DNA from 2 places in the Paenibacillus sp. JNU01 genome. Region 1 is predicted to be linked to the other one. Evidence: a T-box and tRNA genes for the amino acid it is inferred to sense, from the RefSeq annotation. Region 1 holds a T-box; the other holds one or more tRNA genes.

Region 1 (4,400 bases):
CGACAGTTAGTCCTACAAGAATGAGTGCGAGCATCAAATACTGCCATACACGTATACGTTTGGTGAGATGAGGCTGGATGTACCAGATGAACAGCAGTTCAAACATGCCTGCAAGACTGTAGACCATGCCATTAAGAATGGGATGCCATCCATGTTCAAGAACAGGCAACAGACGGCTGTAGTCCTTGTATTGCGTATTTACGATAGCAACATAGAAACCTAACAAGACAACTAGTGGCAGGACTAACCCCGCGGTAAAGGCCAGCGAGCGAATACCTTTATAAGCAGCGTAGGCACAGAGAGACATCAGGGCAATACTGGTTACCAATACGGGCGTTTCGGTCAGATAGTTCGTTTTAGCCCAAGCCGTGGTATCGTGCAGGGTGAAGTAGATGACGCTGAGAAAAAAGAGGCTGTTACCAACTCGAAATAACATGCCAAGGGGCTTTCCGAGACGGGAAGTTAACCAATCATGCAGCGTTTGATGCTGAAGGAAACGAGAGACATAAGCAAGCATTAGCGCGAATATCAGAAAGGGTCCGGCCGATAGCAGGACGGAAATCCAAGAATCCCTTTTGGCCGCAGCCAAAAGGGCAGGAATAATCAGAACATGGCTGATCAAGCCAACGGATAACATGATCAACATCATGGCTTGTAAAAAAGAAGGCTGTGTTCGTTTCATGCTGAAGAGTCCCCTTTTCCCATTAGACTGTCCTCAGCAGTGTTAACGTGTTTGAAGCCCTTCATACCGTCAGTCGAAATAACGAATGCCCATGGCATCTCTTACCTCTAACATCGTTTCCTGGGCCGCTTTTCTGGCCTCACGGGTACCCTCGATAAGAATCTCTTTCACTTGATCATCACGCTGTTCATAATAATTACGTCGTTCGCGAAAAGGAGCAAGCAGATCATTGATGGCTTCACCTGCGATCTGTTTACAATCTTTGCATCCAATCCGGCCTTGACTACAACTGGCATGTATTTCGACTGCGTTCTCCTTGCGGAAAAGCTGATGATAGGCAAAAACAGGGCAGATATCCGGATGTCCCGGATCGGAACGATGGATGCGGGCAGGATCTGTCTTGGCCTTGATCAATTTAGCTTTTACATCCTCAGGACTTGCATTTAATGAGATCGCATTGCCCATGCTTTTGCTCATCTTACCAACGCCATCCAGCCCTCCAAGCCGCTCTCCGGTCAAAATGCGGGGTTCGGGGAGAATGGGAGCGTATAACTCGTTGAACCGGCGAACCAATTTTCGTGCTGTCTCAATGTGAGGAATCTGATCTTCCCCTGCTGGAACAAGGGTGGCTTTACAGAATGCAATATCAGCAGCCTGACTGACCGGATATCCGAGAAATCCGTAGTACAGGTCGGTATATCCGCGATCACGTGCTTCGCTCTTGATAGTCGGATTATGCCGGAGTGTATTGACGGTAACAAACATGGAGAAGATCACAGTCAATTCCGCAATTTCCGGAATCATGGATTGAATGAACAGGGTAGCTTTGTTCGGATCAATGCCTACGGCGAGGTAATCAAGCGTGACTTGATGAACACTATCTGCAATCAGGCCAGGTTGATCATAGTGGGTGGTGAGTGCCTGAACATCTGCCAGTAAAATATAGGTTTTGTACTCTTCCTGCAATTGTACCCGACTGCGCAGGCTGCCTACGTAATGGCCGAGATGAAGTTGTCCGGTAGTCCGATCTCCTGTCAAAATAATATCTTTGTTTTTGTTCATGGTTTATTCTCCTTTGGTTTTGTGATTCTTCAACATTGAGCTGTCGCCACCAGCCGTCTTCCACGACCATCACCTCCTTTCAGCCTGCAAAAAAATCAAAAAAGCTTCGTCTTTTATCTCATTCCCCGGTTGGGAACAGAATAAAGGACGAAGCTTGTGCCTCGCGGTGCCACCTTCATTGGCCGCTCTGTTGCGGCCCACTTGAGGGATACGGATGGTACCAGGAGCTCTTTTATGAGCTTCCATGCCTATCGATATCCTGTCCATGGATAACGGCTGGACATGCCGCCTCGCCTACTGAAAGTGTGTATTCCTAGGAAAGGATACAGACTTTGTTCAACTTGGAACTCCGAAGCCCATTTCCACATATCCGATGCACCGACTCCCACCAGCCGCCGGCTCTCTGTAGCATCCTGACATATGTACTTCTCTTCATCATCGCGGATAACAAATGTTTACAATTTCCAGAATTATATCACGCTTTGATTCCACTGACCAGCCTATGTTTGCGACCGCTCATATTGGTGCCAAGCACACCTGCGATAATCAACAATGCTCCAATATAGTGATGACTACCAACAGGTTCGTGCAATATCCATGCACCTCCTACGATGGAGATGAGTGTGGACAGGTTGCTGAATACACTCATCTGGGACGCCTCCAGGTGCGTCAGGGCATAACTCGCAAGCAGGGTGGAGATCATGGTGGAAAGAATGGCCAGATAAGCAAGGGCTCCCAGATAGGAGGCATCTCCCAGTGGTTTGATGTAGTCCATCATGGAACCGCTTGAAGCATGTCGGACCAGGGAGACTGCGTTAAATACAACACAGCCAACCATCAGCGTGACCCATGTTAATTCCATCGGTTTGTACTTCTGGGTTAATGGTCTCGCAAGTACGCCATAACCTGCAAAACACACCGTGGATAACAGCAATAATGCAATGCCCTTCAGGTTACCCAAAGACATGCCATTACCTTGCATCATGAAAATAAAAACAACTCCAGCGACAGACAGCAGCAGGAATAGCTTCTGCAGGGTGGATGTTCGTTCTTTCAAGAAGACAGAAGCGAGAATGAGAGTGAAAACAGGGGCCATAGCCTGAATAATACCCGCTTCCGATGAGTTGGACGAGACGAGTCCAAAGGCTTGAAAGGCAAAAAATAGGACGGGAGATAACAGCCCAAGTGGAATAATTCGCCACAGATCATGAAGGTTCAGTCGGATTTTGATCCAACCCAAAACGACAGGAATGCTAACAACGATTAGCGACAGCGCAAATCGGTGGGCAAGCACATCAATGGGATGTGCAACAGTGACCGTCATTTTAACAAATAGAAAAGATAGACCGATAATAGCCGCGTACAATACAGCTGCGATATATGCGTATCCCCGAGTATGTGCTGTGTTCATGAATGCTCCTCCAATACATTTGTCATAGCGTATGATCTTTATCATCCTGAAATATGTCAGGTTCAAGGCACGTGCTTGCCTTATTCAATATACTGCCGGGTGCATCGTGCTACAATAGATAAAAGGTTAAACTGTATCGGTACAGTTATAGGAGAGGAGTGGGTGCGGTGAGAAAATATGAAGTGATTGCCGAAGCTATAAAGCAATGGATTCAGGAACAGATGCAGCAGCAGGATCGTCGCCAGTGGGCAGATAAGGGCATCCGACTGCCAGCCGTGCGAGTTATAGCTGAACAGTATCAATGCAGTGTAAGCACAGCAATTCGTGCATATGAATGGTTGGAACAGCGGCATTTGGTGTACGCCATCCCTCAATCCGGCTATTATGCCGTACAGAACGGGACAGGTGCTCAGGATATGGACTGGCAGGGAGCATTGGACTTCGCTTCGGCTGCTCCGGATCCGCGGGTGTTCCCTTATGCGGACTTTCGTCATTGCGTGGATCAGGCGATGGAGAAGAAACAGGCAGAGTTGTTTATGTATGGAACAGATCAGGGATTGCCTTCGCTAATTCTGCTGTTGCAGAAGCAGTTTGCGGATTATCAGGTTTTTGCAAGAACAGAGCAGTTCTTTATCACATCAGGTGTGCAACAGGCGCTGGCTGTACTTGCGTTGATGCCTTTTCCCAATGGAAAAAGAACAGTAATGCTTGAACTACCGACCTATCACAATATGCCTTCCCTATTGGGTGGATTAAATGTACCTATTGCTGGTGTGAGACGTACCCAAGATGGGCTTGACTGGGCATCGCTTGAACGTCAGTTCGCAGAGGAAGAGATCAAGTTTTTCTATGTCATGCCACGCTTTCACAATCCGATTGGTACATCGTTAACGGTTGCGGAGAAGAAGAGACTGATCCGGCTTGCTCAGCGGTACGATGTGTATCTGGTGGAGGATGATTATCTGTCTGATCTGGAGGACAATACGAAACAGGACCCGCTATGGTCCTATGATACGGAAGGCCGGGTCATCTATCTGAAGAGTTACTCCAAAATTCTGTTTCCAGGCTTGCGTATTGGTGTAGCCGTTCTGCCTTTACCACTCATTCAATCTTTTGGTGCTTACAAAAAAATGCTTGATATCGACACTTCCGTCCTGTCTCAAGCTGCTCTGGAGATCTATGTCCATAGCGGCATGTTTGCTCATCACAGGAAAGTGATTCGCAACCGCTATGCTGCTCGGATGC
Region 2 (4,400 bases), 2.0 Mb from region 1:
ATTGGATTTAAGTATTCCTTTAGCCCATATGTAGTTCATTGATTAAGCTCTATAGGCTCAAGGAATCGAGGACTTGGATCAATGCACTTTAAGTTTTAATGAAATTAAAAAAAAGAGGGAGCAACGATCCTGCTCTCTCTTGTAATAACTTACCTTCAAACTTCATCTGTTTCACATATACATCTTCTTGTGTGCCAGCGTGAGGCTTCCTAGCGTCATCTCAGACGTTAGACCACGTTGTTTCTCCCGATTGCTGATTCTCCTTGTACACATAACAAGCCTATACGATTTATCGCTTATCCTTAATATGAACTGTTTTCATGTTTGGCTGCTCAAGTTGGATCAGAATCTTCCCGAACCTTGCTCCACGTGAGAAGGTCACCGTACGATCCTTGTATGTATCTTGGATGTATTTCTCAGCCAGACTAAGAGAATCTTCATCCGATGGTAACTCATACGTATTAAGCAATTCTGGCAGCTTGTCGATAATCTCTTCCACTGGTACTTCAAATAAGTTAACTTCTCTCGTAATGATCATAGTGTATGAATAACCCTTTAAATACAGTAACTGTTGAATATATCCCATATCACCAGCCTTGTATGTAGAAGTTACCCCCAGTACATCCTTAAGTTCATCCATTAATGTGTGTTCCTTCTGTCCAGCCATAGTGCTTATATACACATACTTCCGGGCACAGTTGATCGCCTGCTCGATCGTTTTCCAATCTGACATTGCCGGACACATGGATGCAAATGCAAAGTCATATTTCTTCTCCCAGCCTTTATCCTGAATGGAGATTTCCTCATACCGTTCTTTAACGATTTCGATATTAGATTCAAGAGCTGTAGGTATCGTCTCTTTCATCAGGGAGACAAGCAACTCAGATGGTTCAACTGCAGTCACAATTGCTCCCTTCTCTGCAAAAGGAATGGTGAATATGCCCGAAGCAGCTCCAATGTCCAAAATGGATAACCCCTCGAACTCCACACCTTGATTCTCAATCCAATTCATAATACGCTCAGAACGTTGCTTCCCTTCTTCAGAGAACGACTGTACATGATAATCCCTAGCCCATCGTTCAAATGCTTCTTCTGTATTAAATGGGGCGCTTTTCTTTTTATATTTTGGACTTCTCGGACGATTTTTCCATGCCTCTTCCCATACAGAAAGATTAAATAACAGATCGGTATCCGATACATTTTTTTCATTATTCACTTTGCTTCACTCCCTCTAAATTAAAGACTTTACTTATCTACAATATACTGAATATAATCATACGTCAATGTTTATTAAAGTCCAATATTCTTTACTGTACAAAAATCTGCATAAAATAAAATAGCCCTACACATTGCATAAGCAACATGTAGGGCTATTCAATATACCGGCGAGAGGACTCGAACCTCCACGGTTTCCCACTCGATTTTGAGTCGAGCGCGTCTGCCATTCCGCCACGCCGGCATATACTGGAGGCGCCACCCAGATTCGAACTGGGGATAAAGCTTTTGCAGAGCTGTGCCTTACCACTTGGCTATGGCGCCATATTTTGGAGCGGACGACGGGAATCGAACCCGCGACCCTCGCCTTGGCAAGGCGATGCTCTACCGCTGAGCCACGTCCGCATAATGGCTGGGGATATAGGATTTGAACCTATGCATGACGGAGTCAAAGTCCGTTGCCTTACCGCTTGGCTAATCCCCAATAAAAAATGAAAAAACAAAGGGGCGATCGAGGGGAATTGAACCCCCGAATGCCGGATCCACAAACCGGTGCGTTAACCACTTCGCCACGATCGCCACAAAAGGTTAAATTTCTTAAAAGTTAATTGGCAGGGGCAGCAGGAATTGAACCCACACCAACGGTTTTGGAGACCGTTGTTCTACCTTTAAACTATGCCCCTAAAAACTGGTGGAGGATGATGGATTCGAACCACCGAACCCGTACGGGAGCAGATTTACAGTCTGATGCGTTTGGCCACTTCGCTAATCCTCCAGGATTACATGGTGCCGGCGAGAGGACTTGAACCCCCAACCTACTGATTACAAGTCAGTTGCTCTACCAGTTGAGCTACACCGGCATATTAAATTGTTTTGAAAATGGTGGCTCGGGACGGAATCGAACCGCCGACACGAGGATTTTCAGTCCTCTGCTCTACCGACTGAGCTACCGAGCCATAATAAAGTCTAATCTTAATTCCTTACACTTTATATAGGGCATCAGTGCCATACAGCAGATGTAGTGAACAGTTTGCCTCATGTAAAGATTAAATGGCGGAACCGACGGGATTCGAACCCGCGATCTCCTGCGTGACAGGCAGGCATGTTAGGCCAACTACACCACGGTTCCATAGTACTTTCACAAGGAAAGTTAATTGCGGGGGCAGGATTTGAACCTGCGGCCTTCGGGTTATGAGCCCGACGAGCTACCGGGCTGCTCCACCCCGCGTCGTTATAAAAAGTATATGGTGGAGGCTGAGGGGATCGAACCCCCGACCCTCTGCTTGTAAGGCAGATGCTCTCCCAGCTGAGCTAAGCCTCCGAACAACACATTTATGATCATATCATAATCTTGTTGTAAAAATCAACTTCTTTTTTTGAAGTTAATATGACCCGTAGGGGATTCGAACCCCTGTTACCTCCGTGAAAGGGAGGTGTCTTAACCCCTTGACCAACGGGCCTTGTTATTATGGCGGAGAGAGAGGGATTCGAACCCTCGAGACGCTTGTGACGCCTACACGATTTCCAATCGTGCTCCTTCGGCCAGCTCGGACACCTCTCCATATGGCTCCCCGAACAGGGCTCGAACCTGTGACAACTCGATTAACAGTCGAGTGCTCTACCAACTGAGCTATCAGGGAATATGCTTCAGAGATCGTTCTCTGAAAACTAGATTCGAAACGAAAGTGTGCGAATTACAACTTGCTATTGGATAAGCCCTCGACCGATTAGTACTGGTCAGCTCCATGCATTGCTGCACTTCCACCCCCAGCCTATCTACCTCGTCGTCTTCAAGGGGTCTTACATACTGGGAAATCTCATCTTGAGGGGGGCTTCACGCTTAGATGCTTTCAGCGTTTATCCCGTCCGTACATAGCTACCCAGCGGTGCTCCTGGCGGAACAACTGGTACACCAGCGGTACGTCCATCCCGGTCCTCTCGTACTAAGGACAGCTCCTCTCAAATTTCCTACGCCCACGACAGATAGGGACCGAACTGTCTCACGACGTTCTGAACCCAGCTCGCGTACCGCTTTAATGGGCGAACAGCCCAACCCTTGGGACCTACTTCAGCCCCAGGATGCGATGAGCCGACATCGAGGTGCCAAACCTCCCCGTCGATGTGGACTCTTGGGGGAGATAAGCCTGTTATCCCCAGGGTAGCTTTTATCCGTTGAGCGATGGCCCTTCCATGCGGTACCACCGGATCACTAAGCCCGACTTTCGTCCCTGCTCGACTTGTAGGTCTCGCAGTCAAGCTCCCTTATGCCTTTGCACTCTTCGAATGATTTCCAACCATTCTGAGGGAACCTTTGGGCGCCTCCGTTACTCTTTAGGAGGCGACCGCCCCAGTCAAACTGCCCACCTGACACTGTCCCCGCACCGGATTACGGTACCAGGTTAGAACCTAGATACGATCAGGGTGGTATCCCAACGTTGCCTCCACGCAAGCTGGCGCTCACACTTCAAAGGCTCCCACCTATCCTGTACAGATCGTACCCAAATTCAATATCAAGCTGCAGTAAAGCTCCATGGGGTCTTTCCGTCTTGTCGCGGGTAACCTGCATCTTCACAGGTATTAAAATTTCACCGGATCTCTCGTTGAGACAGCGCCCAAGTCGTTACGCCATTCGTGCGGGTCAGAATTTACCTGACAAGGAATTTCGCTACCTTAGGACCGTTATAGTTACGGCCGCCGTTTACTGGGGCTTCGGTTCACAGCTTCGGGATTGCTCCCTAACCACTCCCCTTAACCTTCCAGCACCGGGCAGGCGTCAGCCCGTATACTTCGCCTTACGGCTTCGCACAGACCTGTGTTTTTGCTAAACAGTCGCTTGGGCCTTTTCACTGCGGCCCCCTCGTGCTATTCACACTACCGGGGCACCCCTTCTCCCGAAGTTACGGGGTCATTTTGCCGAGTTCCTTAACGAGAGTTCTTCCGCGCGCCTTAGAATACTCTTCTCGCCTACCTGTGTCGGTTTGCGGTACGGGCACCTTCACCTGGCTAGAGGCTTTTCTTGGCAGTGTGAGATCATGACCTTCGCTACTACAATTTTCGCTCCCCATCACAGCTCAGCCTTATGATGTGCGGATTTGCCTACACATCAACCTCACTGCTTAGACGGACATCCATCAGTCCGCGTCACTACCCTACTGCGTCCCCCCATTGCTCATAACGGCTTACGG

Evidence for each region. A T-box is a leader RNA that pairs with one kind of tRNA and senses whether it is charged. The one in region 1 lies ahead of trpS (tryptophan--tRNA ligase), so its partner is inferred to be a tRNA-Trp.
Region 2: it has a tRNA-Trp gene. The T-box ahead of trpS (tryptophan--tRNA ligase) is inferred to sense a tRNA for this amino acid. The anticodon was not compared.

Annotation. Positions count from the first base shown of each region.
Region 1 is NZ_CP169723.1:4,761,176-4,765,575, forward strand. Features, by position in the region: gene NLBNIHML_RS20840 (GerAB/ArcD/ProY family transporter) at 1-682, opposite strand, end outside; gene trpS (tryptophan--tRNA ligase) at 752-1,744, opposite strand; T-box leader at 1,885-2,192, opposite strand; gene NLBNIHML_RS20850 (DMT family transporter) at 2,220-3,155, opposite strand; gene NLBNIHML_RS20855 (aminotransferase-like domain-containing protein) at 3,323-4,400, shown strand, end outside.
Region 2 is NZ_CP169723.1:2,811,024-2,815,423, forward strand. Features, by position in the region: gene NLBNIHML_RS12240 (class I SAM-dependent methyltransferase) at 290-1,216, opposite strand; tRNA gene NLBNIHML_RS12245 (tRNA-Leu) at 1,381-1,459, opposite strand; tRNA gene NLBNIHML_RS12250 (tRNA-Cys) at 1,466-1,539, opposite strand; tRNA gene NLBNIHML_RS12255 (tRNA-Gly) at 1,546-1,620, opposite strand; tRNA gene NLBNIHML_RS12260 (tRNA-Gln) at 1,625-1,699, opposite strand; tRNA gene NLBNIHML_RS12265 (tRNA-His) at 1,722-1,794, opposite strand; tRNA gene NLBNIHML_RS12270 (tRNA-Trp) at 1,825-1,898, opposite strand; tRNA gene NLBNIHML_RS12275 (tRNA-Tyr) at 1,905-1,990, opposite strand; tRNA gene NLBNIHML_RS12280 (tRNA-Thr) at 2,000-2,075, opposite strand; tRNA gene NLBNIHML_RS12285 (tRNA-Phe) at 2,096-2,171, opposite strand; tRNA gene NLBNIHML_RS12290 (tRNA-Asp) at 2,267-2,344, opposite strand; tRNA gene NLBNIHML_RS12295 (tRNA-Met) at 2,370-2,443, opposite strand; tRNA gene NLBNIHML_RS12300 (tRNA-Val) at 2,461-2,536, opposite strand; tRNA gene NLBNIHML_RS12305 (tRNA-Glu) at 2,604-2,675, opposite strand; tRNA gene NLBNIHML_RS12310 (tRNA-Ser) at 2,685-2,776, opposite strand; tRNA gene NLBNIHML_RS12315 (tRNA-Asn) at 2,780-2,855, opposite strand; rRNA gene NLBNIHML_RS12320 (23S ribosomal RNA) at 2,923-4,400, opposite strand, start outside.